DNA from 2 places in the Nocardia sp. NPDC052566 genome. Region 2 is predicted to be linked to the other one. Evidence: riboswitches for the same ligand, from Rfam matches in the RefSeq annotation. Region 2 holds a riboswitch; the other holds the start of a gene.
The links. A riboswitch is a leader RNA that binds a small molecule or an ion and turns the genes downstream of it on or off. The one in region 2 is predicted to bind thiamine pyrophosphate.
Positions count from the first base shown of each region.

Region 1: it holds a riboswitch for thiamine pyrophosphate, as region 2 does, so the genes downstream of both, ACIG5A_RS31065 (purine-cytosine permease family protein) here and thiC (phosphomethylpyrimidine synthase ThiC) in region 2, are expected to answer to the same signal.

Region 1 is NZ_JBIUAF010000006.1:282,025-293,227, reverse strand. Features, by position in the region: gene ACIG5A_RS31090 (GPP34 family phosphoprotein) at 1-79, opposite strand, end outside; gene ACIG5A_RS31085 (C40 family peptidase) at 140-805, opposite strand; gene ACIG5A_RS31080 (hypothetical protein) at 998-1,165, opposite strand; gene ACIG5A_RS31075 (FAD-binding oxidoreductase) at 1,162-2,535, opposite strand; gene ACIG5A_RS31070 (response regulator transcription factor) at 2,625-3,722, shown strand; TPP riboswitch at 3,758-3,872, shown strand; gene ACIG5A_RS31065 (purine-cytosine permease family protein) at 3,868-5,235, shown strand; gene ACIG5A_RS31060 (enoyl-CoA hydratase/isomerase family protein) at 5,237-6,031, opposite strand; gene ACIG5A_RS31055 (TetR/AcrR family transcriptional regulator) at 6,116-6,682, shown strand; gene ACIG5A_RS31050 (hypothetical protein) at 6,693-7,217, opposite strand; gene ACIG5A_RS31045 (TetR/AcrR family transcriptional regulator) at 7,459-8,034, opposite strand; gene ACIG5A_RS31040 (family 1 glycosylhydrolase) at 8,187-9,503, shown strand; gene ACIG5A_RS31035 (esterase/lipase family protein) at 9,643-10,548, shown strand; gene ACIG5A_RS31030 (SWIM zinc finger family protein) at 10,665-11,203, shown strand, end outside.
Region 2 is NZ_JBIUAF010000004.1:29,548-40,750, forward strand. Features, by position in the region: gene ACIG5A_RS19815 (acyl-CoA dehydrogenase family protein) at 1-1,335, opposite strand, end outside; gene ACIG5A_RS19820 (TetR/AcrR family transcriptional regulator) at 1,476-2,102, shown strand; gene ACIG5A_RS19825 (homogentisate 1,2-dioxygenase) at 2,363-3,559, shown strand; gene fahA (fumarylacetoacetase) at 3,535-4,737, shown strand; gene ACIG5A_RS19835 (hypothetical protein) at 4,831-5,067, shown strand; gene ACIG5A_RS19840 (TetR/AcrR family transcriptional regulator) at 5,119-5,790, opposite strand; gene ACIG5A_RS19845 (lipase family protein) at 5,889-7,286, shown strand; gene ACIG5A_RS19850 (esterase/lipase family protein) at 7,409-8,323, opposite strand; TPP riboswitch at 8,504-8,611, shown strand; gene thiC (phosphomethylpyrimidine synthase ThiC) at 8,605-10,236, shown strand; gene ACIG5A_RS19860 (VOC family protein) at 10,503-10,901, opposite strand; gene ACIG5A_RS19865 (MarR family winged helix-turn-helix transcriptional regulator) at 10,960-11,203, shown strand, end outside.

The DNA of each region.
Region 1 (11,203 bases), on a different contig from region 2:
GCCAGCGACCGCGCAGTCGACGCTTGTCCATGTCACAACCGAGCAGATACACATCGGCAGGTAGCGAGCTTTCGGTCATCCCTCCAGTGTGCCGATCGGCGGCACGACGATCCGCGTGTCGTTTCGGCCAGCGGTCCGATCAGAACCGGCGTGCGCCCGCGAACGGCATGGACGACATCGGCGAGACCATGACGCCCGCGCCGTCGGTCGAGGCGTGCACGACCTCGCCGTCGCCGACGTAGATGGCCGAATGGCCGCCACCGTAGAAGGAGACGAGATCGCCGGGCTGCAGTTCGTCCGCGCCGACCGGTGTCCCGGTGTCCAGCTGCTCGTAGCTGGTGCGCGGAACATCGCGGCCCGCCTGCTGATACGACCACTGCACCAGGCCCGAGCAGTCGAAAGCGTCGGGGCCGACGGCGCCCGAGCTGTAGCCCGCACCGACCCGCGACAGCGCGGCATCGGCCGCGGACCGGCCGACCGAATCGCGCGGCGGCGCGGTGTGCGCGGGCGGCGCGCCACGCGGAATATCGACGAGGACGGGAAGTTCGTCGCCGGGAATCTCCACCGGCGCCACCGGCACGAGGCCGGGAACATTGGTGACAGCGGGTAGTTCGATGCCGGGGATGCCGGCGGGGATCGAGAGTCCGCCCGGGAGTTCGAAGGTCCCGATGCCTGGCACGGTCACCTGCTGTGCGGAGGCCTGCCCCGCAGCCAGTGCCATCAGCGCACCCGCGCCGACCGCGAGTGCCGCGCCGACGACGATGCGCCAGATGTTTCTTCGCAGAAACGCCCGCAGGAATGCCATTGAATACGACCTCCGATGCTCTCATTCAGCGGCCTGAGCCGCTCGAATAGTTCGAAACATCACGGTGATTCAGCAGTCCAACAAATCCAACGAGCCATATTTCATGAAATGTCAATATGCAGGGAGTGCAACACGCCATTCGGTGATAACGAAACAATAACTACATTTTGAATATCGCCATTTGGGCGGTGTTTACGGATTTTCGATCGGCCGGTTTCGGGTTGTTGCATCGAGTGCAAGGTTCTCGTGGGGCCGCCGTTCGCCGGTGCCGGTGCCGCGGTCGGCACGGTCGGTGAGCGGTGGGTGCGGCGTGGCCGACATGGCGGGGCCACCGGCGATGGCCGCGATGATGATCATCATCGTTCCGGCGGGATGTTCTGGTTCAGGTGGAAGACGTTGTCCGGGTCGAACTTCCGCTTCAGCGCGACCAGGCGCTGCCATGCCGGTTCGCCGTATGCCTCGCGCACGCGGCCAGGTCCCTCGTCGCACAGGTGGTTGATGTAGCCACCGCCCGCCGACCACGGGCGCAACGACTCCCAGGTGGTCCTGGTCCAGTCGTGGTGCGCGGCACCGGCATCGGCGGGATCCGGCCAGCGCGCCGCGATGGTGAGGATGGCGGCGGCGTCGCGGAACCGGAACGCGGTGTCCTCGGCGGGCACTCGGGCGATCGCGCCACCGGTGATCCGCACCAGCACCTGCGACATCGGCGATGTCATCCGTCCTGCCGCCTCGACCAGGGCGGTGGCGGCGGAATCGTCCAGCGGGCCCAGCCATTCCGAGCGCGCGTAGGCGGGCAGGCCCGGCGTCGCGGAATCGTCGACCATCGCCTGCAGCGCGGTGTACGGCATCGGCCCGAAGGCGTCGACGATGGGTGCGCCCACCCCGCGCAACGGGCGCACCATCGCCTCGCCCGCCGCGAGGTCACCGAGATAGCAGGCGGCCAGCGCGATCACCGGCGCCCCATGGAACGCCGGCGGCACGAAAGGCGCGGGCGGCGCGGTGATCAGGGCGGCATTGAGTCCGAGCTCATCGGGTGCGTCGCGCGCGATATCGAAGAACACCGACAGCGGCGCGGCGGACAGCGGATACAGCACCGTGCCCGCGTACATCGGCACCGGAATCGGGTTGAGCCGCAGGGTGAATCGGGTGACCACGCCGAAATTGCCGCCGCCGCCGCGCAATCCCCACAGCAGCTCGGGCGCGCCGTCCTCGGTGACCTCGAGTATCTCGCCGTCGGCCGTGACCAGTTGCGCGGCGACCAGATTGTCACAGGTGAGGCCGTAGCGGCGGGACAGCCAGCCGACGCCACCGCCGAGTGTCAGCCCGGCGACGCCGGTATGGGAGACCTCGCCGCCGGGCACCGCGAGGCCGTACGCCTCCGCCGCCGCGTCGAGTTCCCGCCACAGCACGCCGGCCCCGACCTCGGCGCGGCGGGCTTCGGCATCGATCTCGATCGAGCGCATCCCGCTCAGATCGATGACCAGTCCGCCCTCGCACATCGAAAGCCCGGGGAAGCTGTGCCCGCCGCCGCGCACCGCGATGGTCAGATCGTGGCGCACCCCGAAGCGCACGGCCAGCGCGACGTCCTCGGCGGTCAGGCAGCGCGCGATGAAGGCCGGATACCGGTCGATCGCGCCGTTCCACAGCCGCCGCGCCGCATGGTATTCCGGATCCTCCGGGCGGATCATGGTTCCGCTGAAGCCGGTGAGCCCGGCGGTATCGCTCGTCATGCGATTCAGCCTGATCCGGCGGGCGAGCCGCGGCGATCCCCGATTCCGGGGGGATTCGCCGCGTGGTCCGGCGCGCGATACTGGGGAGCATGCCGGGGAGATCGCTGGACGCGTTGACCGCCCGCGTCGCACATGCCTGCCGGACCACCTCCGGCGCGGTCGCGCTGCAGCGGGCGGTCGCCGAGACGGTGCGCGCGGCCGTGCCGTTCGACGCATGGTGCGTGCTGACCATCGATCCGGCGTCCGTCCTGCCCACCGGCGGCTTCCACCGCGAAGGCCTCGCGCTGGACTACATGCCGAGGTTCATGGCGATCGAGGCGGGCGGCGAGGACGCGCTCGCGCTGCCGACGCTGGCCCGCGGCGCCGAGCGCGCGGTCACGCTGAGCACCGCCACCGGCGGAGATCCCGCGCGCAGCGCGCACTACCAGGAAATTCTGGTGCCGACCGGCTTCACCCGCGAGATGCGGGTGCTGTTCAGCACCAACGCCCATGTGTGGGGCGCGCTCATACTGTTCCGCAGCGCGGACGCGCCCGACTTCTCCGATGCCGACGCGGCGCTGATCAGCGGCGCGACGGCGGGCGTCGCGGACGCGATCCGCCGGGAGATGGTGCTCACCGAGATCGCCGCCGACGAACATGTCGAGGGACCCGGCCTGCTGCTGCTCGACCCCGACTTCGACCGGATCAGCACGACGACCGCCGCCGCGCACTGGCTGGATCGGGTGGACGACGACGTCGACCAGCGCCGCGGCCTGCCGTACTGCGTGCTGAACCTGGCCAACCAGGCGTGGTCGCGGCCGGGCCCGGCCCGCAGCCGGATCCGCACCAGGGCGGGCCGCTGGGTGACCATGCACGCCGAGCGGCTGGCCGGGCCCGCCGAGCAGATCTCGATCATCATCGAGGCGACGCGACCGGTCGAGATCGCCGCGCTCGTCGCCGACAGCTACCGGCTGACCGCGCGCGAACGCGAGGTGGTCGGCCTGCTCGCGCGCGGCCATTCGCGCACCGAGATCGCCCGCATGCTCGCCCTTTCCACGCATACGGTGGACGACCACATCAAGCGGCTGTTCGGCAAGGTCGGGGTGCGCAGCCGCGCCGAGCTGACCGCGAAATTGTTCTTCGACCAGCACATGCCGCGCATCCAGGACGAGGTGCCGGTCGGCGGCACCGGCTGGTTCCTGCGCTGACCGCGCGCCACGCCTGTGTACTATTCGCCCGAATGAACCCCACTCGCGGGAGCTCGGGCATGGCCTGGCTGAGAGGGCGGACCCAACGCTTCGCCGACCGCATGAACCTGTCCGGGTAATGCCGGCGTAGGGAGCGAGCCAGACCATGTCCGCATCATCCGTGGCAGACGCCGAGCGGCACGAGGCGCCGCTCACCCTCGACGAACCCGCACCGAAGGTCCTTTCCTTCTGGGATCAGAGCGCATTCTGGGCGAACCTCGGTGTCAGCCTGTTCGCATTCTCCGGCGCCTACACCGTGCTCGCCCCGAATACCGAAGGCGCCGCGCAGATCTCGATCGCCGCGGGCATCCTCGCGATGATCATCGGAACCATCGTCGGCGGACTCATGCTCGGCTTGGCGGCGGTGCCTGGCGCGAAGACCGGCAAGCCGGCGATGGTGCTGCTGCGCGGGCTGTTCGGCGCGAAGCTGAGCTACCTGCCGACCGTGCTCAATATCGCGCAGCTGATCGGCTGGGGCACTTTCGAATTGATCGTCATCGGCAGTGCGGCCGAGGAGCTGTTCGGCGGTGGGCCGCGCTGGCTGTACGTGGTGATCGCCGGTGTGCTCACCACGGTGCTGACCATCTGGCCGCTCGGCTCGGTCCGGATGCTGCGCCGGTTCGTCACGGTCGGCGTGGTGATCGCGCTGATCTGGTTCTATATCCAGTTCTTCCGTGCGGGCATCCCCGACCTGACCACCAATCCCGGCCCCGAGGGCGACGGGCCGTTCGGCGTCGACTGGAATCTGTTCTGGATCGCCACCGACGCGGCACTGGCCGTATCCATCTCCTGGGTGCCGGTCGCGGCCGACTACACCCGCCATTCCCGCAGCAGCGCAACGGCATTCGGCGCGGCGAGCGGCGCGTACGCGGTCACCCAGATCATCGCCTACGTGCTCGGCCTGTTCGCGCTGGCGCTGGCGACCGGCAGCGGTACCTACGGACCGTTCCTCCAGGTGACCCTCGGCGCGCTGTTCTTCTTCATCCTGGTGTTCCGCGAGGCCGACCAGTCGTTCGCCAACGTCTACTCGACCGCCGTATCGATCCAGAATCTGGTGCCACGGGTCGACCGGCGCATCCTGTCGATCGGCCTCGGCACGCTGATCACGGTGCTCGCGCTGCTGTTGAATATGGAGAACTACTTCGGCTTCCTCGGCCTGATCGGCTCGGTGTTCGTACCGCTGCTCGGCGTGCTCGTCGCCGATTTCTTCCTGCGCGCCAAGGGCGATTGGAATACCGCCGAGGACGCGCCGCCGCGCTGGGGCATGGTCTTCGCTTGGCTGGCCGGGCTCTCGGTCTACCAGCTCATCAATCCGGGCGACGCGGGCGTGTGGACCGAGTTCTGGGTGAATGTCCAAGAGCGGCTGCACTTCACGAAGCAGGCGTGGATGTCGGCCTCCCTGCTGTCCTTCCTCGCCGCCGCTGTGGTGGCATGGCTCGTCGGACGTGTTGCCACGCTGCGTAAATCGGCTTAACTCAATCGCCGAGGTGGTATTCGAGGGGGCCCCGCGTCTGCAAGCCCGCCGCGAGGCCGGCGTCGATCATCGCGCGCGCCTCCGCGGAAGTGAGCAGGGTGACGAAATCCACACTGTCCGTGGCGAAGTCGGCCGGGTCGGGCAGATTGCGCCGGTTGACGGCCGCCTTGGCCGCGACCAGCGCGGCGCCGGAGTGGCTCGCGATCCGCGCGGCCAGGCCGTCGACATAGTCGTCGAGCTCGTCATCCGGTAGCGCGCGGTTCACCACGCCGAACAGTTCGGCGGTGGCGCCGTCGGTATTGCGCCCGCTCAGGATCAATTCGAGGGCGCGGCCGCGTCCGATCAAACCGGGAAGCAATTGCAGCGCGCCACCGCCTGGGATCAGACCGACCGTGATCTCCGGCTGCCCGAGGACCGTGGCGTTCCTGGCGGCGAATCGCATATCGCACAGCAGGGTGAGCTCATGCCCGCCGCCGCGGGCACGACCACGGATCTTCGCGATGCTCACCAGCCGGGGTGACTGCAGCAGCTGGATGATCCGCGGGTAAGTCGCGGACACCTCGGGCAGGACCTCGGGCGGCAGGTCGACGTCGAAGTGCGCCGCGAAGAAGTCGGGATCCGCCGATTCGAGGACGACGACGCGCGTTTCCGGGTCGGCCTCGAGTTCTCCGAGCGCGTCCGCCAAGCCGCGGTAGACGTGCTGGTCGAGCAGGTTGATCGGCGGGTTGTCGATGCGCAGGGTGGCCCAGCCACCGGCCTGTCGCTGGATCGTCACCGGATGCGTGCTGGTGGTCATCGCCGTACCTCCGTGGGATAGATCGTTCGGTCTACTCCCCCCTGTGTAGCATAGACTGATCGTTCTATTCAAGGAGAAAGTCGGATGACACCCGGACCACGCGAGCGGCTGATCGATACCGCGATCCGGCTCGTGCAACGGCGGGGCGTGCACGGCACCGGGCTCAGCGAACTGCTCGAGCAGAGCTCCACCGCACGCCAGTCCATCTACCAGCATTTCCCAGGCGGCAAGGATGAGCTGATCGCGGTCGCCACCCAGATCGCGGGCGCGCGGGGCGCCGCGGCGATCCTGGCGGCACGCGACGACACCGATCCGCGCGAGCTCGTCGCGGCGGCACTGCGCGGCTGGGAGAAGGCGCTGACCGACAGCGACTTCCAGCTGGGCTGCCCGGTGGCCGCCGCCACCGTCGACGGTGGCACCGACGCATTGCGCGCCGCCACTCGCGACGCGTTCGACGGCTGGACCGCGGCCTACACGGAGGTGTTCGAGCGGGCGGGGATCACGCCATCGGCCGCCCGCTCGCTCGGCGGATTCGTTGTCACGGCGATCGAGGGCGCGGTATTGCACGCGCGCGCCATCGGATCCGTTGCGCCGCTACACGATTGCCGCACTCAGCTCGATCGGTTGATCGAGGCGCAGCGCACCGGGTGAGCGCCGACCGTCAGGACGGCGCGGCGATCCTGGTGATCAGTACCGCGCCGTCCCGGTCGGCGACCGTGACGAATTGGCGATAGGTGCGTGCCGCGGCGTCCGGGCGCATCTCGCTGATCACCACGTCGAAACGGCCGTCCAGCATCGGGGTGATCATCACGCAATGCTGGGTGCCCGCCGGGATCGAGGTGATGCCCTTATCGATCACCTCGGCGGGCGGCACCGCGGCGTCCGGCGCGGTGAGCGCCCGCGCCGAGGTGCCCGACCTGGCCACGTAGTAGGCGTGCTGGAACGCCAGGATCACCTCGGGGCCCGAGGCGGTCGAGCCGGTGCCGTTGCCGCGAACCAACTGCCCGGTTCGCATTGCCTCGCAACCGGGTCCGCCGCCGAGCACCGGATCCATCGCCGCCGCCGATTGGCGCGGGGTCATCGCGGCGGAGGTGTAGACGAGCACCACCGCCACCGCCGCCAGTGAGCCGCCGAGCGCGACCGAGCCGACCAGCCAGGGGTGGCGCGGCGCCCGGTGCACGCGCATCGCGTGTCGATGCCGCTGCTCCCGTTGGGGCACAATCATTCCCGGCCACAGTGGAACCCGCCGACGGCGCGCAACGAGGCGGCCGCCGGTAACGTGCGCGTTCGACGCCGACATGACTCGCCGCACCCCCTTACCGGTGCCTATGCAAGGGCCCCGGGGACTACCGTCTCAAAGCCGTTGCGAAGTAACAACATTGCACATCTTCCCACGCCATCGCGGTCAAATGCCCGATTCGCCGTTGCTATTGCCCGACTTGGCCGATGTAGTGCCGCCACCACCGCTCGAGGTGTGCCGCCATATCGATACCGGGATCGATCAGCCACCTGGCCTGCAGGCCGTCCGCGAGCGCGAAGAAGCTGACGGCGGCGGCATGGGGGTCGATATGCGCGGGCAGCTCACCGGCGGCCTGTTCCTCGCACAGGACCCGCGCGAACCCCTCGGTGCCGATGCGGTAGCGCTCCAGCATGTACTCGTGGGCCGGGTGCCTCGGGTCCGCCGCGTCGGCGAGCATATGGGTGAACAGCTCGATCAGGCCGGGAACGGTCGTATTGCGGCGGATGACCTCGATGAACGCCTCGGCGGCCGTGCCGCTCAGCGACCCCGCATCGGATTCGTCGCGTTTGCGCAGCACCGCGACGAACAACTCTTCCTTCGAGCCGAAGTAGTGCAGCAGGCCGCTCTGGCTGAGACCGACCGCCTCGGCCAGCTCGGCGACCGAGGTCGCCAGGTAGCCGCGCTCGGCGATGATGCGCAGCGCGGCGTCGAGAATCTGCTCCCGTCGTTCGATGCCCTTGCCATAGGGTCCCCGTTTTCCCACCGCGCAAGTGTAGGACGCCCGGCGAGTCCTCCTTGCCATCGAAACCCGAGCACTGTACGGTTTTGGCTGCGACCCCCGACGCGACCGCGACGCCGTACGAGATGCGGCCACCCCGGCCCGGCGTGTCACGACGAACAGGAGCACACCTCCCGATGCGACTCCGTCCACGCGGCCTATGGCTGGCCGCCATGGCCGCCGCCGTCACCCTCGTGCACCCCGCGGCGTCGCTCGCGCGACCGGCGCCGCCCGCACAGGTCGCGCCGGTCGGCCCCGACTTCCTCTGGGGCGTGGCCGCATCGGGCTTCCAATCGGAAGGGCATGCGCCGGACAGCAACTGGAGCAGGTACGTCGCGGCGGGCAAGACCGATGACCCGTACAACGACGCGATCGACTTCTTCACCCGCTACCAGTCCGATATTCAGCTGGCCAAGCAGCTCGGCGTGCGGGTCTACCGCATCGGCATCGAATGGGCGCGCGTGCAACCGCAGCCCGGGGTATGGGATGAGAACGGATTCCGCTTCTACGACAACGTGATCGGGGCCATCAAGGCGGCGGGCATGCGCCCGATGCTCACCCTGGATCACTGGGTGTACCCGGGCTGGGAGGTGGACCGCGGCGGTTGGGACAACCCGGCCATCATCGAGGACTGGCTGGCCAACGCGCGCAAGGTCGTCGACCGCTACGCCGCGAGCGACCCACTCTGGGTCACCTTCAACGAACCGACCTTCTACGGCCTCAACGAATTACGGCACGGCGGTATCCGCGCCACCAGCGTCCTCGGTATGCAGGACAAACTGGCTCAGGCGCACAATGCGATCTACGACCACATCCACCGGGTCCAGCCGGGCGCGATGGTCACCAGCAATGTCGCCTACCTCCCCGGCGGCGAGGACCTGGTCAACAAGCCGTTCATCGACAAGATCGCGGCCAGGCTCGACTACATCGGCATCGACTACTACTACGGCCTGAGCCCGGATACGGTCACGTCGGTCACCAACCTCGCCGAGCTGTGGAAGAACCCGCTGCAGCCGGAGGGTATCTACTATGCGCTGCAGCACTATTCGCGGCAGTTCCCCGGTAAGCCGCTCTACATCGTAGAAAACGGCATGCCGACCGAGAACGGCAAACCGCGCGCCGACGGCTACACCCGCGGTGACGACCTGCGTGACACCATCTACTGGATCCAGCGTGCCAAGGCAGACGGTATGAACGTCATCGGCTACAACTACTGGAGCCTCACGGACAATTACGAATGGGGCTCCTACACACCGCGATTCGGGCTGTACACGGTCGACGTGCTGACCGATCCGACGTTGACCCGCCGTCCCACCGACGCGGTGCCCGCCTACACCGACATCACTCACGACGGCGGAGTCCGTCCGGACTACCGGCCGACTCGCGCGCCGAAGGATTGCTCGCTGATCGACGGCATCGGCACTTGCATCGACCCGGTGACCGTGCCGCGCTAGGCGCGGCTCCGAGAACTCGGCGCAGCTCCAAGAACCCAGCACCGCTCCAAGAACTCAGCGCAGCTCCGAACAACCGTAGAACCGAAGGGATTTCGACCGCGTGCCTGCCCCGGCTCCGACCTTGCTCCGACGACTGACCATGGCAGGCGCAGCGGCCGCCCTCACCATGCTGTGCGCGCCCGCGGAGGCAGCGCCCGCGCACGAAATCGGGGGTAGCGGATCGGCTTCCGACGGTGCGGCCAAGGTTCCGGACGGCAGCGTGTCACCCGCGGGCGCCAACGACTGGAGCTGCCCGCCGACGGCCGCGCATCCGCGACCGGTGGTGCTCGTACACGGCACCTGGGGCAATCAGAACGACTGGAACGTCCTGGCACCGCAGCTGAAAGCCGAAGGCTACTGCGTCTTCTCGCTCAATTTCGGCCGCGACACCGGCAGCGTCATGGGTGCGAAGCCGGGGGTCTACGGCACCGGCGATATCCGCGCGTCGGCCGGGGAACTCGCGGCCTTCACCGAGCGGGTCCGCGACGCGACAGGGTCGGCGAAGGTCGATCTGGTCGCCCATTCCCAGGGCGCACTGGTGGCCAGGCAGTACCTGCGCTTCGAGGGCGGCGCGGCCGAGGTCGGCAGCCTGGTCTCCCTCGCGGGCACCAACCACGGCACCACCATGAACGGTCTCGCGAGCCTGCTGCCGCCCGGCGGCTCCTCCGGTCCGGCCGCCGACCTCGCCGCGACGTACGTCGGCACCGCCGCCGTACAGCAGCTCGTCGGCAGCGACGTCGTCCGTACGATCAACGCGGGCGGCGACACCGAACCCGGCATCGCCTACACCGTGGTGGCCACCCGCCTCGACAAGGCCTCCACCCCGCCGGAAGCCACCTTCCTCCAGGCAGGCCCCGGCGCGACCGTCGACAACATCTGGGTCCACGACGTCTGCCCCACAGACACTTTCGACCACGGCCCACTCCCCCAATCCCCCACCATCGCCTACCTCGTCCAGCGCGCCCTCGACCCGGCCCACACCGGAATTTCCTGCCCCCAGCACTGATCGGGTGGCCGGACGACTCGATGGCAACGTAATCTCCTGTCCCCGTGGTGAACTGACGAAGGGTCGACGAGCCGGATCCGACTTCTTGTCGGACCCGGCCTCTACCGTCTCGTCACATGGCAACCGCAGCCCTGCACTCGCTCACCTACCTCGAGCCGTCCGCACTCACCAGCTCCCCCGATCGCGCCGCGCTCGGCCTGCAGACCAGTGGCGGCCGCACACCCGCGGGTGCGGTGGCGAACCCGACGTTCTTCCGCGGCTTCGTGACGAATCCGGCGGTGGCGGCCGCGGGGCTGCTCGCGGTGGCCGATGTCGCCGCGGCCCGCTACTACGATCCGAAGCGCGTCGCCAGCCTCGATCCGGTGGTGACCGCCAACGGGGATCGGCTGCGGTTCGAATCCTTCTCCGGCTGCGGCGGCGTGCACGCGCGGCTCGATGTGCTGCCCGACGGCCTGGACGGCGAAACCGGCCACGGCACAACCAATGTCGACGTCAACGCACCGCTGCGGGAGGCGCTGGCGAAGCTCACCGCCGGCAACCCACTGCACCTGACCGTCGGGCCGGATGAGCTCGCGGTGGCCACCCTCGGAGACCGGGTGGTGGAAAAGAAGGTGCCGCTGCCCGAGCGCTGGCTGCGCGGATTCGCCGAAACCCA
Region 2 (11,203 bases):
CGACCAGCTGAGCGCACCGGACACCGCGCGCACCGCGCCCTTCGGTGCGACTCCTGGCAGGTAGCGCAGCGCGGCAAGTCCGGCGTCGGCCGGGTGGAACATGTAGTTGGCCATGAACTTCAGCGACAGCGCCATGTTCACGTGTACCGTGCCCTCGAGGCGCGGCAGGCCGAACAGGCCGAGCATGGCCATCGGGAAGTACATGTCGTTCTCGAAGCCGCGGGCGGCGACCACGTCGGCGAGGTCCTCGATGATCTTCTGGCCCTGCCGGGTGACGGTCATCTTCTCGATCGCGTTGAACAGCAGGTAGCGCCGGTCCTCGGGGTTGGCCGAGCGCATGTAGTCGATGGCCCGCTCGCTGTAGAGCTTCATGCCGACCAGCCGCGCGTACGAGTCGGTCATCAGCGCCTGCACCTGCGGGAATTCGGTGACCCGGTGCCCGAACAGTATTCGGTTCTCGGCGTGCGTGATCGCCTCGTAGTAGGCGTGTTCGCAGGCGCCGATCGCACCGAAGCCGAGGTTGAACTTGCCGACGTTGACCGTGTTCATCGCGGCATGGAACGCCTCCTCGCCACGGTGCAGGATGTCTTCCTCGGCGACCGGGTACTGCTCCAGATCGAATGCGGCGACGTACATCTGGCTGTCGACGACATTGCGCAGCAATTTGTAGTTCTTGTGCTTGCTGTCCGCGACGAAGAACAGGTACCCCTCGTAATCCTCTTGTGTCGGCTTGCTTTCCAGCGCCTTGGCACTGTCGATGATCGGCTTGTCGGCGCGGCGGCCGAACACCGACACCATGCCCGCCAGATTGCCGTTGCCGATGTAGTGCTTGCCGCCGGTCGCGGTGTAACCGCCGCCCGGCTGCGGCTCGAGCACCATATCGGTGGAGTACACGTCGGCGCCGTGCTCCTTCTCGGACAGGCCGAAGGCGAAGATCTCGCCGGAATCGAGCTGGGCGGCGGCCTTGCGCTTGGCGGCGGCGTTGCCACTCTGCCAGATCGGGCCGAGGCCGAGGATCGTCACCTGCCAGACGTACCAGTAGGACATCCCGTAGAAGCCGAGGATCTTGCTGAGCATCGCGTTCCGCGCGGTGTCCCAGCGCTTGTTCGGGTCGCCGCCCGCCTCGGCCGCCGGGGTGAGGAAGGTCGCGAACACCCGCTCGCGCTTCACGAAGTCGAGGAACTCGGCGTACCAGATCCGCTCCCGGTCATCCCGCTTCAGCGCCGCCTTGCCGCGCGCCTCGAACCAGTCGACCGTCGCGCGCAGCAGCCTGCGGGTCTCCGCGTCGAACTCGGCGAACTCGCAGGTCTTCGGGTTGAACAGGGTTTCGGTCATCGGTGGCTCCTCGGCCGTGGCAACGTCGCCGGAACGGTTTCATTCAGCAATGTAGCATTATTATACGATGACGTAGGAAGCTGATCTTCACCCCGGAGACCAGCCATAATCCGGGCAAAGGCGCTGATATGTTGGATGCCATGGGTAGCGAGTCGGCCGTGCAGCCACGCCAGCGGGCACAGCATCTCGGCCCGGAGCGCCGCCGCCCGCAGGTGCTGGATACGGCGCTGGCCATCGCGGTGGAGGACGGCATCGCCGCGGTCACCATGGCGGCCATCGCCGAACGGATGAACGTCACCCGCCCGGTGGTGTACGCCTGCTTCGCCGACCGGGTCGAGCTGATCGAATCGCTGATCCACCGCGAGGAGAGCTATCTGATCGACGGCCTGCGCGCGGTACTGCTGCACCGCGATGTCGACGCAGGCGAGGCGGTATTCATCGATGGCTTCCGCGCACTGCTGGAGAAGGTCGACGCACGCCCCGACGCTTGGCGGCTGCTGTACGGCAATCCCGATCCGGCCGTTGCCGATTCGTTCGGCCGTGGACGGACGCTCGCCGTCGAACGCTGCACGCAGCTGCTGCGGCCGACGCTGCGCGCCTGGGGCACCGAGAACGCCGAGCACAAATTGCCCGCGCTTGTCGAGTTATGGGTCTCCGCCGGCGAGGGCGCGGTGCGCACTCTGCTTGGCGGCGAAGGCGATTGGACGCCGCAGACGCTCGGCGCGTTCGTCGGCGCCGCCGTCTTCCGCGCGCTGCGCCACGCCTGAACATCGACTCGGGCACCGCATAGGCAATACGCGAGGGCAGGTGCGCATCCTGCCTCGCAAAATGCGCACTCGATCGCGGCGGGCTAGGCACAGTGCGCAGCAAGTGGCGGACACGGTGCGTCCGCGTGGCCGGACACGGTAGGACCGTGGGGTACGCGCGGGGTGAACCGGGCGGGGCCGAAAGCGGGCCCCGTGCGGATCCGCCCAGCCTAGGATGCGAATCGGATCATCCGACCATTGATCTGGCGGAAGGTAGAGCCATGGCTTTTTACCGGCAAGTCGGCGCTGTGCCGCCCAAGCGGCATACCCAGCACCGCAACGAGCACGGGGAGCTCTTCTACGAGGAGCTGATGGGCGAGGAGGGATTCTCCGGGGATTCCTCGCTGCTCTATCACCGCGGGCTGCCGCCCGCCATCGTGGATTCGACGGTGTGGGAGCTGCCGGATCAGACGACGACCCCCAATCATCCACTGCGGCACCGGCATCTGCGGCTGCCCGAGCTGTTCCCCGGCGATACGCCGTCCACCACCGACCCGGTGACCGGCAGGCGACTGATACTCGGCAACGCCGACGTGCGCATCTCCTACGTGGTCGCCAAGGGCGCCTCACCGCTGTACCGCAACGCCATCGGCGACGAGCTGGTGTACGTGGAATCCGGTGCGGCCGTGGTCGAGACGGTGTTCGGCGCGCTGCGGGCGCGTCAGGGCGACCAGGTGCTGATCCCGCGGGCGACCACCCACCGCTGGCTGCCCGCCGGTCCGGAACCGTTGCGCGCCTACGTCATCGAGGCATCGAGCCACATCACCCCGCCGAAGCGCTATCTGTCGAAATTCGGTCAGCTGCTGGAGAATTCGCCCTACTGCGAACGCGACCTGCACGGACCGGCCGAACCGCTGAGCGCCACCGGCACCGATGTCGAGGTGCTGGTCAAGCATCGGCCCGGCGGAAAAGTGGTCGGCACCAGGATGATCTACGCGACCCATCCGTTCGACGTGGTCGGCTGGGACGGCTGCCTGTATCCGATCACCTTCAATATCGCCGATTTCGAGCCGATCACCGGGCGCATCCACCAGCCGCCGCCCGCGCATCAGGTCTTCGAGGGCACCAACTTCGTGGTGTGCAACTTCGTGCCGCGCAAGGTCGATTACCACCCGCTGTCGATCCCGGTGCCGTACTACCACTCCAACGTGGACTCCGACGAGATCATGTTCTACTGCGGCGGAAACTACGAGGCGCGCAAGGGATCCGGGATCGAACAGGGTTCGGTGTCGGTGCATCCCGGCGGTTACGCGCACGGCCCCCAGCCCGGCGCCTACGAGCGCAGCATCGGACTGGAGTACTTCGACGAGCTCGCCGTCATGGTCGATACCTTCCGCCCGCTCGAACTCGGCGAGGGCGCATTGGCCTGCGAGGACCCCGCCTACGCGTGGACATGGTCGGGACGGGGGCCCGCGTGAAGACTCGCATCGAAGTACCGGCGGATTCGCTGTTCGGCCCGGACAACCTGCCCTACGGTGTGTTCGCGCCGGTGGACGGCGAACCGCGGGTCGGCGTGCGGATCGGCGAGCAGGTCATCGATCTCGGGATGGCGCTGACAGACCCGGTGTTCACCGCGCCGAGCCTGAATCCCTTTCTGGCACAGGGCCCGGATCGCTGGCGTGAGGTCCGCGAGCGGGTACGTGAGCTCGTCGATACCGAAATCCGTTCCGCCGCACTGCATCAGCTCGGCGATGTGCGGATGATGCTGCCGGTACAGATCGGCGATTACGTCGACTTCTACGCCAGCATCGATCACGCGACGAACCTCGGCAGGCTCTTCCGCCCGGATTCGGAGCCGCTGCTGCCCAACTGGCGGCATCTGCCGGTGGGCTACCACGGCAGGGCTGGCACGGTGGTCGAGTCGGGCACGCGGATCGTGCGCCCGCGCGGCCAGCGCCGAACGGATTCGGGCACACCCGATTTCGGGCCGTCGCGGCGGCTCGACATCGAGGCCGAACTCGGTTTCGTGATCGGCGCGGGCTCCGAACTCGGCACCTCGATCGACACCGACGACTTCGCCGAGCACGTCTTCGGCGTCGCGCTGATCAACGACTGGTCCGCCCGTGACATCCAAGCGTGGGAGTACCAGCCACTCGGGCCGTTCCTCGGCAAGTCGTTCGCGACATCGATGTCGGCGTGGATCACGCCGCTCGCCGCGCTCGACGCGGCCCGCGTGCCGACACCGGAGCAGTCGCCGGAGCCACTGCCCTACCTGCAAGGCAAGCAGGAGTGGGGGCTGGACATCGATCTGACGGTGTCCTGGAACGGTGAGACGGTCGCGCATCCGCCGTTCTCGCGCATGTACTGGTCACCGGCGCAGATGCTGGCCCATCTCACGGCGAACGGCGCCGCCACCCGCACCGGCGACCTCTACGCCTCGGGCACCATCTCCGGCCCGGAGCGGGACCAGCGCGGCTCGTTCATCGAATTGTCGTGGGGTGGCTCCGAACCCGTCACGGTGAACGGACAGCACCGCACCTTCCTGGAGGACGGCGACGAGGTCGTCATCACAGCGACGGCGCCGGGCCCCGATCTGGCGCGTATCGGATTGGGCGAGGTCAGGGGCCGGATCCATCCGGCATTGACGCATCGGTAACCCCGGAATCGAGGGCTTCAGAGAGAACCTTCGACGCATTACCGTCCTCTCCGAGGAGACGACCGTCGGGTGGGATATCGAGAAGAAGGATCTATGAAGCGCTCTATCGCAGGAATCGTGTTGGCCGGTGCTCTGCTCGTTCCGGGCCAGCTCGTCTCCGCCACCTCGGCCTCCGCCGCAGCCGAGGCGCCCGCCGCGGTCGCCGATTCCGGCTCCGGCGGCTGCACCTCGGCCCAGCCGCCGACCTGCAGCTCCGGCCTGGCGAAGGTGCTCGTCGACGTGCTCAGCGCGATCAGCACGGGCTCGTCCAAGGGTGGCGGCGCGAAGTAGGCGCCTGATCAATCGAGGCGGGCCGGTCCGAAAGGACCGGCCCGTTTTTCGCTATTTCGCGGCGATCGCCGCGCGGCCGACGTAGACCGCATCGACGAAGCGGTTGAGGTCTTCGGCCAGCGTAGCGACCGCATCGGGGGCGCCGCCGTCGTCATGGTGGTGCAGCCAGTCCACCACCAGCTCGAACATTCCGCCGATGGTGGCGAGCGCGAGCGCGATACCGGCACGGTCACCGGTGCCCGACCACTGCTGATCGAGGAAGGCCGCCGACCAGCGGCGGTTGCTGCGTCGTTGCTTGTCGACCGTGGTCGAGATGCCGCCCGCCTCACCGAAGGTCACCTTCGCCAGGCGCGGATCGTCGGCGATGGCATGGACGAAGGCCTCGATCACGGCATGCGCGCGCTGCGGCCACTCCTGGCCCTCCACGGCCGCGGCGCCGGCCATCACCCGCTGCTGAATCTGCACCGTGATCTGTTCCAGCAGCGCGATATAACACGCTTCCTTGCTCTCGAAGTGATCGTAGAAACCCTTCGTCCCGACATAGGCGCGCTGGCAGATCTGTTCGATCGATGTGCCCGAATAACTCTGCTCGGCAAACAGTTCCGTGGCGGCATCCAACAATTGACTGCGCCGCTGCGCGCTGCGCTGCTCGGCGTCGAGGCCGCGAATGCGGCGCCGCACCGTGGCCGCGTCGGGCCGCGCGGCGGATTTGCTGCGGGTCATATTTCGACCATAGCGGGCGCAACTTCAACAAGAGCTCTTGTTGATAACTGTATGTCGTGTTGTAATCACTGGCACACCGATGAGGAAGAAGGACCGACGTGTCTGTGATCACTGGAGATCGGACCCGCCACAAGGGATTGCGCGTGCTCGCGGCCGCGGTGGGGATGGCCGTCGCCACGGCGACAACTCTGCTGGCAGGCGGCATGAACGCCGCGCCGGCCGCTGCGGTGGTACCGCCGTCGCAGGATTCGTTCTATCAACCGCCCGCGGGTTTCGAAGCCCAGGAACCCGGCACCGTCCTTCGCTCACGCGAGGTGCGCCTCGCGGTGCTGACCGTGCTGCCGCTGAATGTGCGGTCCTGGCAGCTGATGTACCGCACCACCGATCTCTTCGATCAGCCGTCGGTCGCGGTGAGCACCGTGATCCTGCCCGCGGGCGCGGATCCGAACCGCTCGCGGCCGCTGGTGTCGCTGCAGTTCTACTACGACAGCGCGAGCCCGGACTGCGCGCCGTCGTTCGTGCTGCAACAGGGCGCCGGACTGCCCGGCGTCGAGGGCATCCACTCGCAGAGCGAACTCATCGCCCTCGCGGCGCTGATCAGCCAGGGCTGGGCCGTCTCGATCCCGGATTACGAAGGCCTGCAAGGACATCTGGCCGTGGCCAAGGAGCCCGGCTACATGACGCTCGACGGTATCCGCGCGGCGGAGCGATTCCAGCCACTCGGGTTGGCCGGGGCCGAGACACCCGTCGCGATGTGGGGCTATTCCGGCGGCGGCATGGGTTCGGGCTGGGCGGCGGAAATGCAGCCGAGCTATGCGCCGGAACTGAACGTCAAGGGGATCGCGCTCGGTGCGCCGACCTCGGATGTGGTGTCGCTGCTGCACGTCAACGGGTCGATGTTCGCCAGCCTGATCGGCATCGGCATCGCCTCACTGTCCAAGGCGTACCCCAAGTTCCACGATGCGACCTACGCGCACCTGACCCCCGAGGGGCAGGCGCTGATGGACCGCACCAACGCACAGTGCCTGCCGCGCAACGCATTGACCCAGATGTTCGTGGATTATCAACGGCTGCTGACCCTTCCGATCGCCGACTTCCTCGCACTGCCGGAGATCAAGGAGGTCTTCGACGCGACCGTGCTCGGCAGCAACATCCCGACCGCGCCGATCTTCCTGTACCAGGGCGTCTTCGACGAAGCGGTCCCGGTGTGGACCAATGATCGGCTGTCCCAGCGCTGGTGCGCCGGCGGCGCGTCGGTGCAGTACACCCGCGACCACCTCAGCGAGCACCTGACCCTGCCCTCCCTCGGCATGGCCCAGACCTTCAACTGGCTGAAGTCCCGCCTCGCCCCGAACGCCCCCGACCAGATCGGCTGCCGCACCGACGACGTCGTCTCGATGCTCGCCGACTTCAACGCCCTGCTCTCCCAGATCGAAATCAACCTCAACGCCACCTTCGGCGCCCTCGGCTTCCCGATCGGCCCCCGAGAACGCTGACCGAACCACCCGCCCGCGCGGCCCTCGACTGGAACCGGACCAGTCGGGGGCCGTCGCGTGCGAACCGCGACAGCCGGGAGGAGGTGGATCGGCCATGCGCGACGCCTACGACGGCAAGACCGTCACGGGTTGATCAGGTTGGTGCAGTCGACCCCGGTCGCGTGATCGGGGTCGAGCGCGTTGCGCACCAACCGGATCACCAGCGGGTTCAGCGAGGTGGTCTGATGCATGTCGATGGCGATCGGGCAGACGTCCTGGAGCAGGATGTTGTCGACCTTCGGATTGGCGTCGCGCAGGAAAGACGACTTCACCGCGGGCTGGGCGACCTGATCCAGCAGGGAGGCGATCACCGTATACGCCACGCCGGGCTCGGTATCGCCGCCCGCGTTGAGGTGCTCGATGAATTCGGAGGTGTCGAGCTGATCGGTGCACGCCGGACACAGCGCGGTGACGCCGTCACGGACCGGGCTGAGCAGCTGGGCCAGCCGGTTGATACCGAACAGTTCGGTGCCGTAGTTGGTGGGTGAAATACCTACCAGCGTGCGCACTTTCGCGGCGCCGCCGTTGAAACGCAGGTACTGGCGCGGCATCATGCCGCCCAGCGAATGCCCGACGATATCGACCTGCTTCGCGCCGGTGGCCGCGAGCACGCCGTCGACGTAGGTGGACAGCTCCTCGGCGACCTGATCGATCTTCTGTACGCCCGGCAGCACTTCGCCGAGGATCGGCGCCAGCCCATAGTGCAGCGCGAACAGGCAGTAGCCGTCCAGCTTCAGCAGCGGGGCCAGGTCGGCGAACACCGCGGCGGGCGGTGCGAACGTGCCGTGGACAAGCACCACCGGATGCGGGTGCGCGGCGGAGGGTTTGCAGGTCCAGTCGTTGGCGCCGAAGACAGGCAGGTTCGCGTCCTGCTTCTTCGCGGCGGCGATGAGCTGCGTCGGCGCCACCGGTGCATCGACCAGGCCCGACGGCGTCGCCGATCCGACGGCCGCCGTGGTCAGCAGCGCGGCGGCCAGCACGACGCTCGTCAATGCCATTCGCCCAGCTCGCGAGCAACTCATCGCACACTCCTGTGATAGATGTGACTGGAGTTACATTTGTCAATTTCTACAGCACATCGGCGCCGCACACCAGGACAAACTGGTCGATTGTGCGATTTACCGTCATCACCGGGCGGGGGTACCGCGCGGGCAGGTATGGTCGGCCGAGAAAAAATTCAGAACGCCAACGGGGGCTCGCACCAGCGGGCTGAGAGGACGGCTAGGGCCGTCGACCGTATGAACCTGACCGGGTAATGCCGGCGTAGGGAGGAAAGACCATGGCTACAGCCACGCCTGTCGACACCGTCACCACGGGTCCCATCGAAGGCAGCGTCAAGCACTATCACGAGGTCGACGGCCTGCGGATTCCGGTGCGCCGGATCAACCTGACCAACGGCGAGCACTTCGATGTCTACGACACCTCGGGCCCGTACACCGACGATGCGGCGACCATCGATCTGGAGGGCGGCCTGCCGAAGCTGCGCGACGGATGGACCAAGCCCGACGTGGACGGCCCACGCACCCAGCTGGCCTGGGCGCGCCAGGGCATCATCACCCCCGAGATGCGCTTCATCGCTGTGCGCGAAGGGGTTTCGGCGGAGTTGGTGCGCGACGAGGTCGCCGCCGGCCGCGCGGTGATCCCGGCCAACCACAAGCATCCGGAACTGGAGCCGACGATCATCGGCAAGAAGTTCCTGGTGAAGATCAACGCGAATATCGGCAACTCGGCCGTGTCCTCCTCGATCGCCGAGGAGGTGGAGAAGATGGTGTGGGCCACCCGCTGGGGCGCCGACACCATCATGGACCTGTCCACCGGCAAGAACATTCACGAGACCCGCGAGTGGATCCTGCGCAACTCCCCCGTTCCGGTCGGCACCGTGCCGATCTACCAGGCGCTGGAGAAGGTCAACGGCGATCCGACGAAGCTGACCTGGGAGATCTACCGCGACACCGTGATCGAGCAGTGCGAGCAGGGCGTGGACTACATGACCGTGCACGCGGGCGTACTGCTGCGCTACGTGCCGCTGACCGCCAAGCGCGTCACCGGGATCGTCTCGCGCGGCGGATCCATCATGGCCGCATGGTGTTTGGCACATCACCAGGAATCGTTCCTCTACACCAACTTCGCCGAACTCTGCGAGATCCTGGCGAAGTACGACGTGACCTTCTCCCTCGGTGACGGCCTGCGCCCCGGCTCCATCGCCGACGCCAACGACGCAGCCCAGTTCGCCGAGCTGCGCACCCTCGGCGAGCTGACGAAGATCGCGAAATCCCATGGCGTGCAGGTGATGATCGAGGGCCCCGGCCACGTGCCGATGCACAAGATCGTGGAGAACGTGCGGCTCGAGGAGGAGCTGTGCGAGGAGGCGCCGTTCTACACCCTCGGCCCGCTCGCCACCGATATCGCGCCCGCCTACGACCACATCACCTCGGCCATCGGCGCCGCGATCATCGCCCAGGCGGGCACCGCGATGCTCTGCTACGTCACGCCGAAGGAGCACCTCGGCCTGCCCAACCGGGACGACGTCAAGGTCGGCGTGATCACCTACAAGATCGCCGCGCACGCGGCGGACCTGGCCAAGGGGCATCCGCACGCGCAGGACCGGGACAACGAATTGTCCAAGGCGCGCTTCGAATTCCGCTGGCTCGACCAGTTCGCGCTGTCGCTCGACCCGGACACCGCGCGCGAGTACCACGACGAAACCCTGCCCGCCGAGCCGGCCAAGACCGCGCACTTCTGCTCGATGTGCGGGCCGAAGTTCTGCTCGATGCGCATTTCGGCCGATGTGCGCGAATACGCCGAGCGGCAGGGGCTCACCGACGTGGAGGCGCTGGAGGCCGGTATGGCGGCCAAGTCGGCGGAGTTCGCCGACCACGGCAACGCGGTGTATCTGCCGGTGGTCTCCTAGGTTTCGCCCATGGCGGGAGCGAACGGTTCTGGGTGCCGCCGCTCCCGCCGTGTGCGATCCGGAACACGGCGCGTCCGAATGCCGCTGAGCAGAGGCGAAGCTGGGGTCGCCCACTGCCGACGCGCGGCGAAACATGGTGCCGGTCCTCACCGACCATGGCGCGATGCGGATGCGGCCGGCGGTGGGCAGAGCCCGCCGAGGTTCCGGCGAACGGGAATTGGTGGCGGCGTTGCGCGGAGAGGGAGCGCCACCAATTCCCGCGCGGTTCAGTAGGACTGGAGTTCGATGAGGGTGCCGTTCGGATCGCGCAGGTGTGCGGTGCGCAGATTCGGCCCCCAGTCCGGGCGGTCCGTGGCGGCGACGGCGAGCGTCGCGCCATGGCGCACACAGAGATCCGCACCCGCATCGACGTCATCGACCCGGCAGACGAACATGACGGCGTCCTGAGCGAGCGTGGGTAGCCCACCCGTACCGACAACCGCGGCCATGGCGGCACGATCGAAGAGCACGAGCACCGCTTGGCCGTCGACATCCCAATTGGCATAGGGGCCATCGGCATTGCCCTTCATCAGCTCGGCACCGAGCAATGTCGGCAGCACGGCCTGATAGAAGCCGAAGCATTCCGCGAACCGATCGACGAGAAGCCGTGGGTGCAATGCGTCCATATCGCTCTCCAATTAGTAGGTGCAGACCTATCATAGGTCTACACCTAGAATATGCCCCATGGACGCCGGACGCGCTCTGCCACCGAGCCTGCTCGAGCTCGACACCTACCTGCTCTCCCGCATCGGCAAGGCCGCCCGCGCCCGCTTCGGCGACCGCCTCGCCACCCGCGGACTCCGCCTGTGGCACATGGCCGTCCTCGCCGCCCTCGCCGACTTCGGCCCCCACGCCCAACGCGAACTAGCCGACCGCCTCGGCATCCACCCGAGCGACGTCGCCAAGATCGTCGACGACCTGGAGTCCG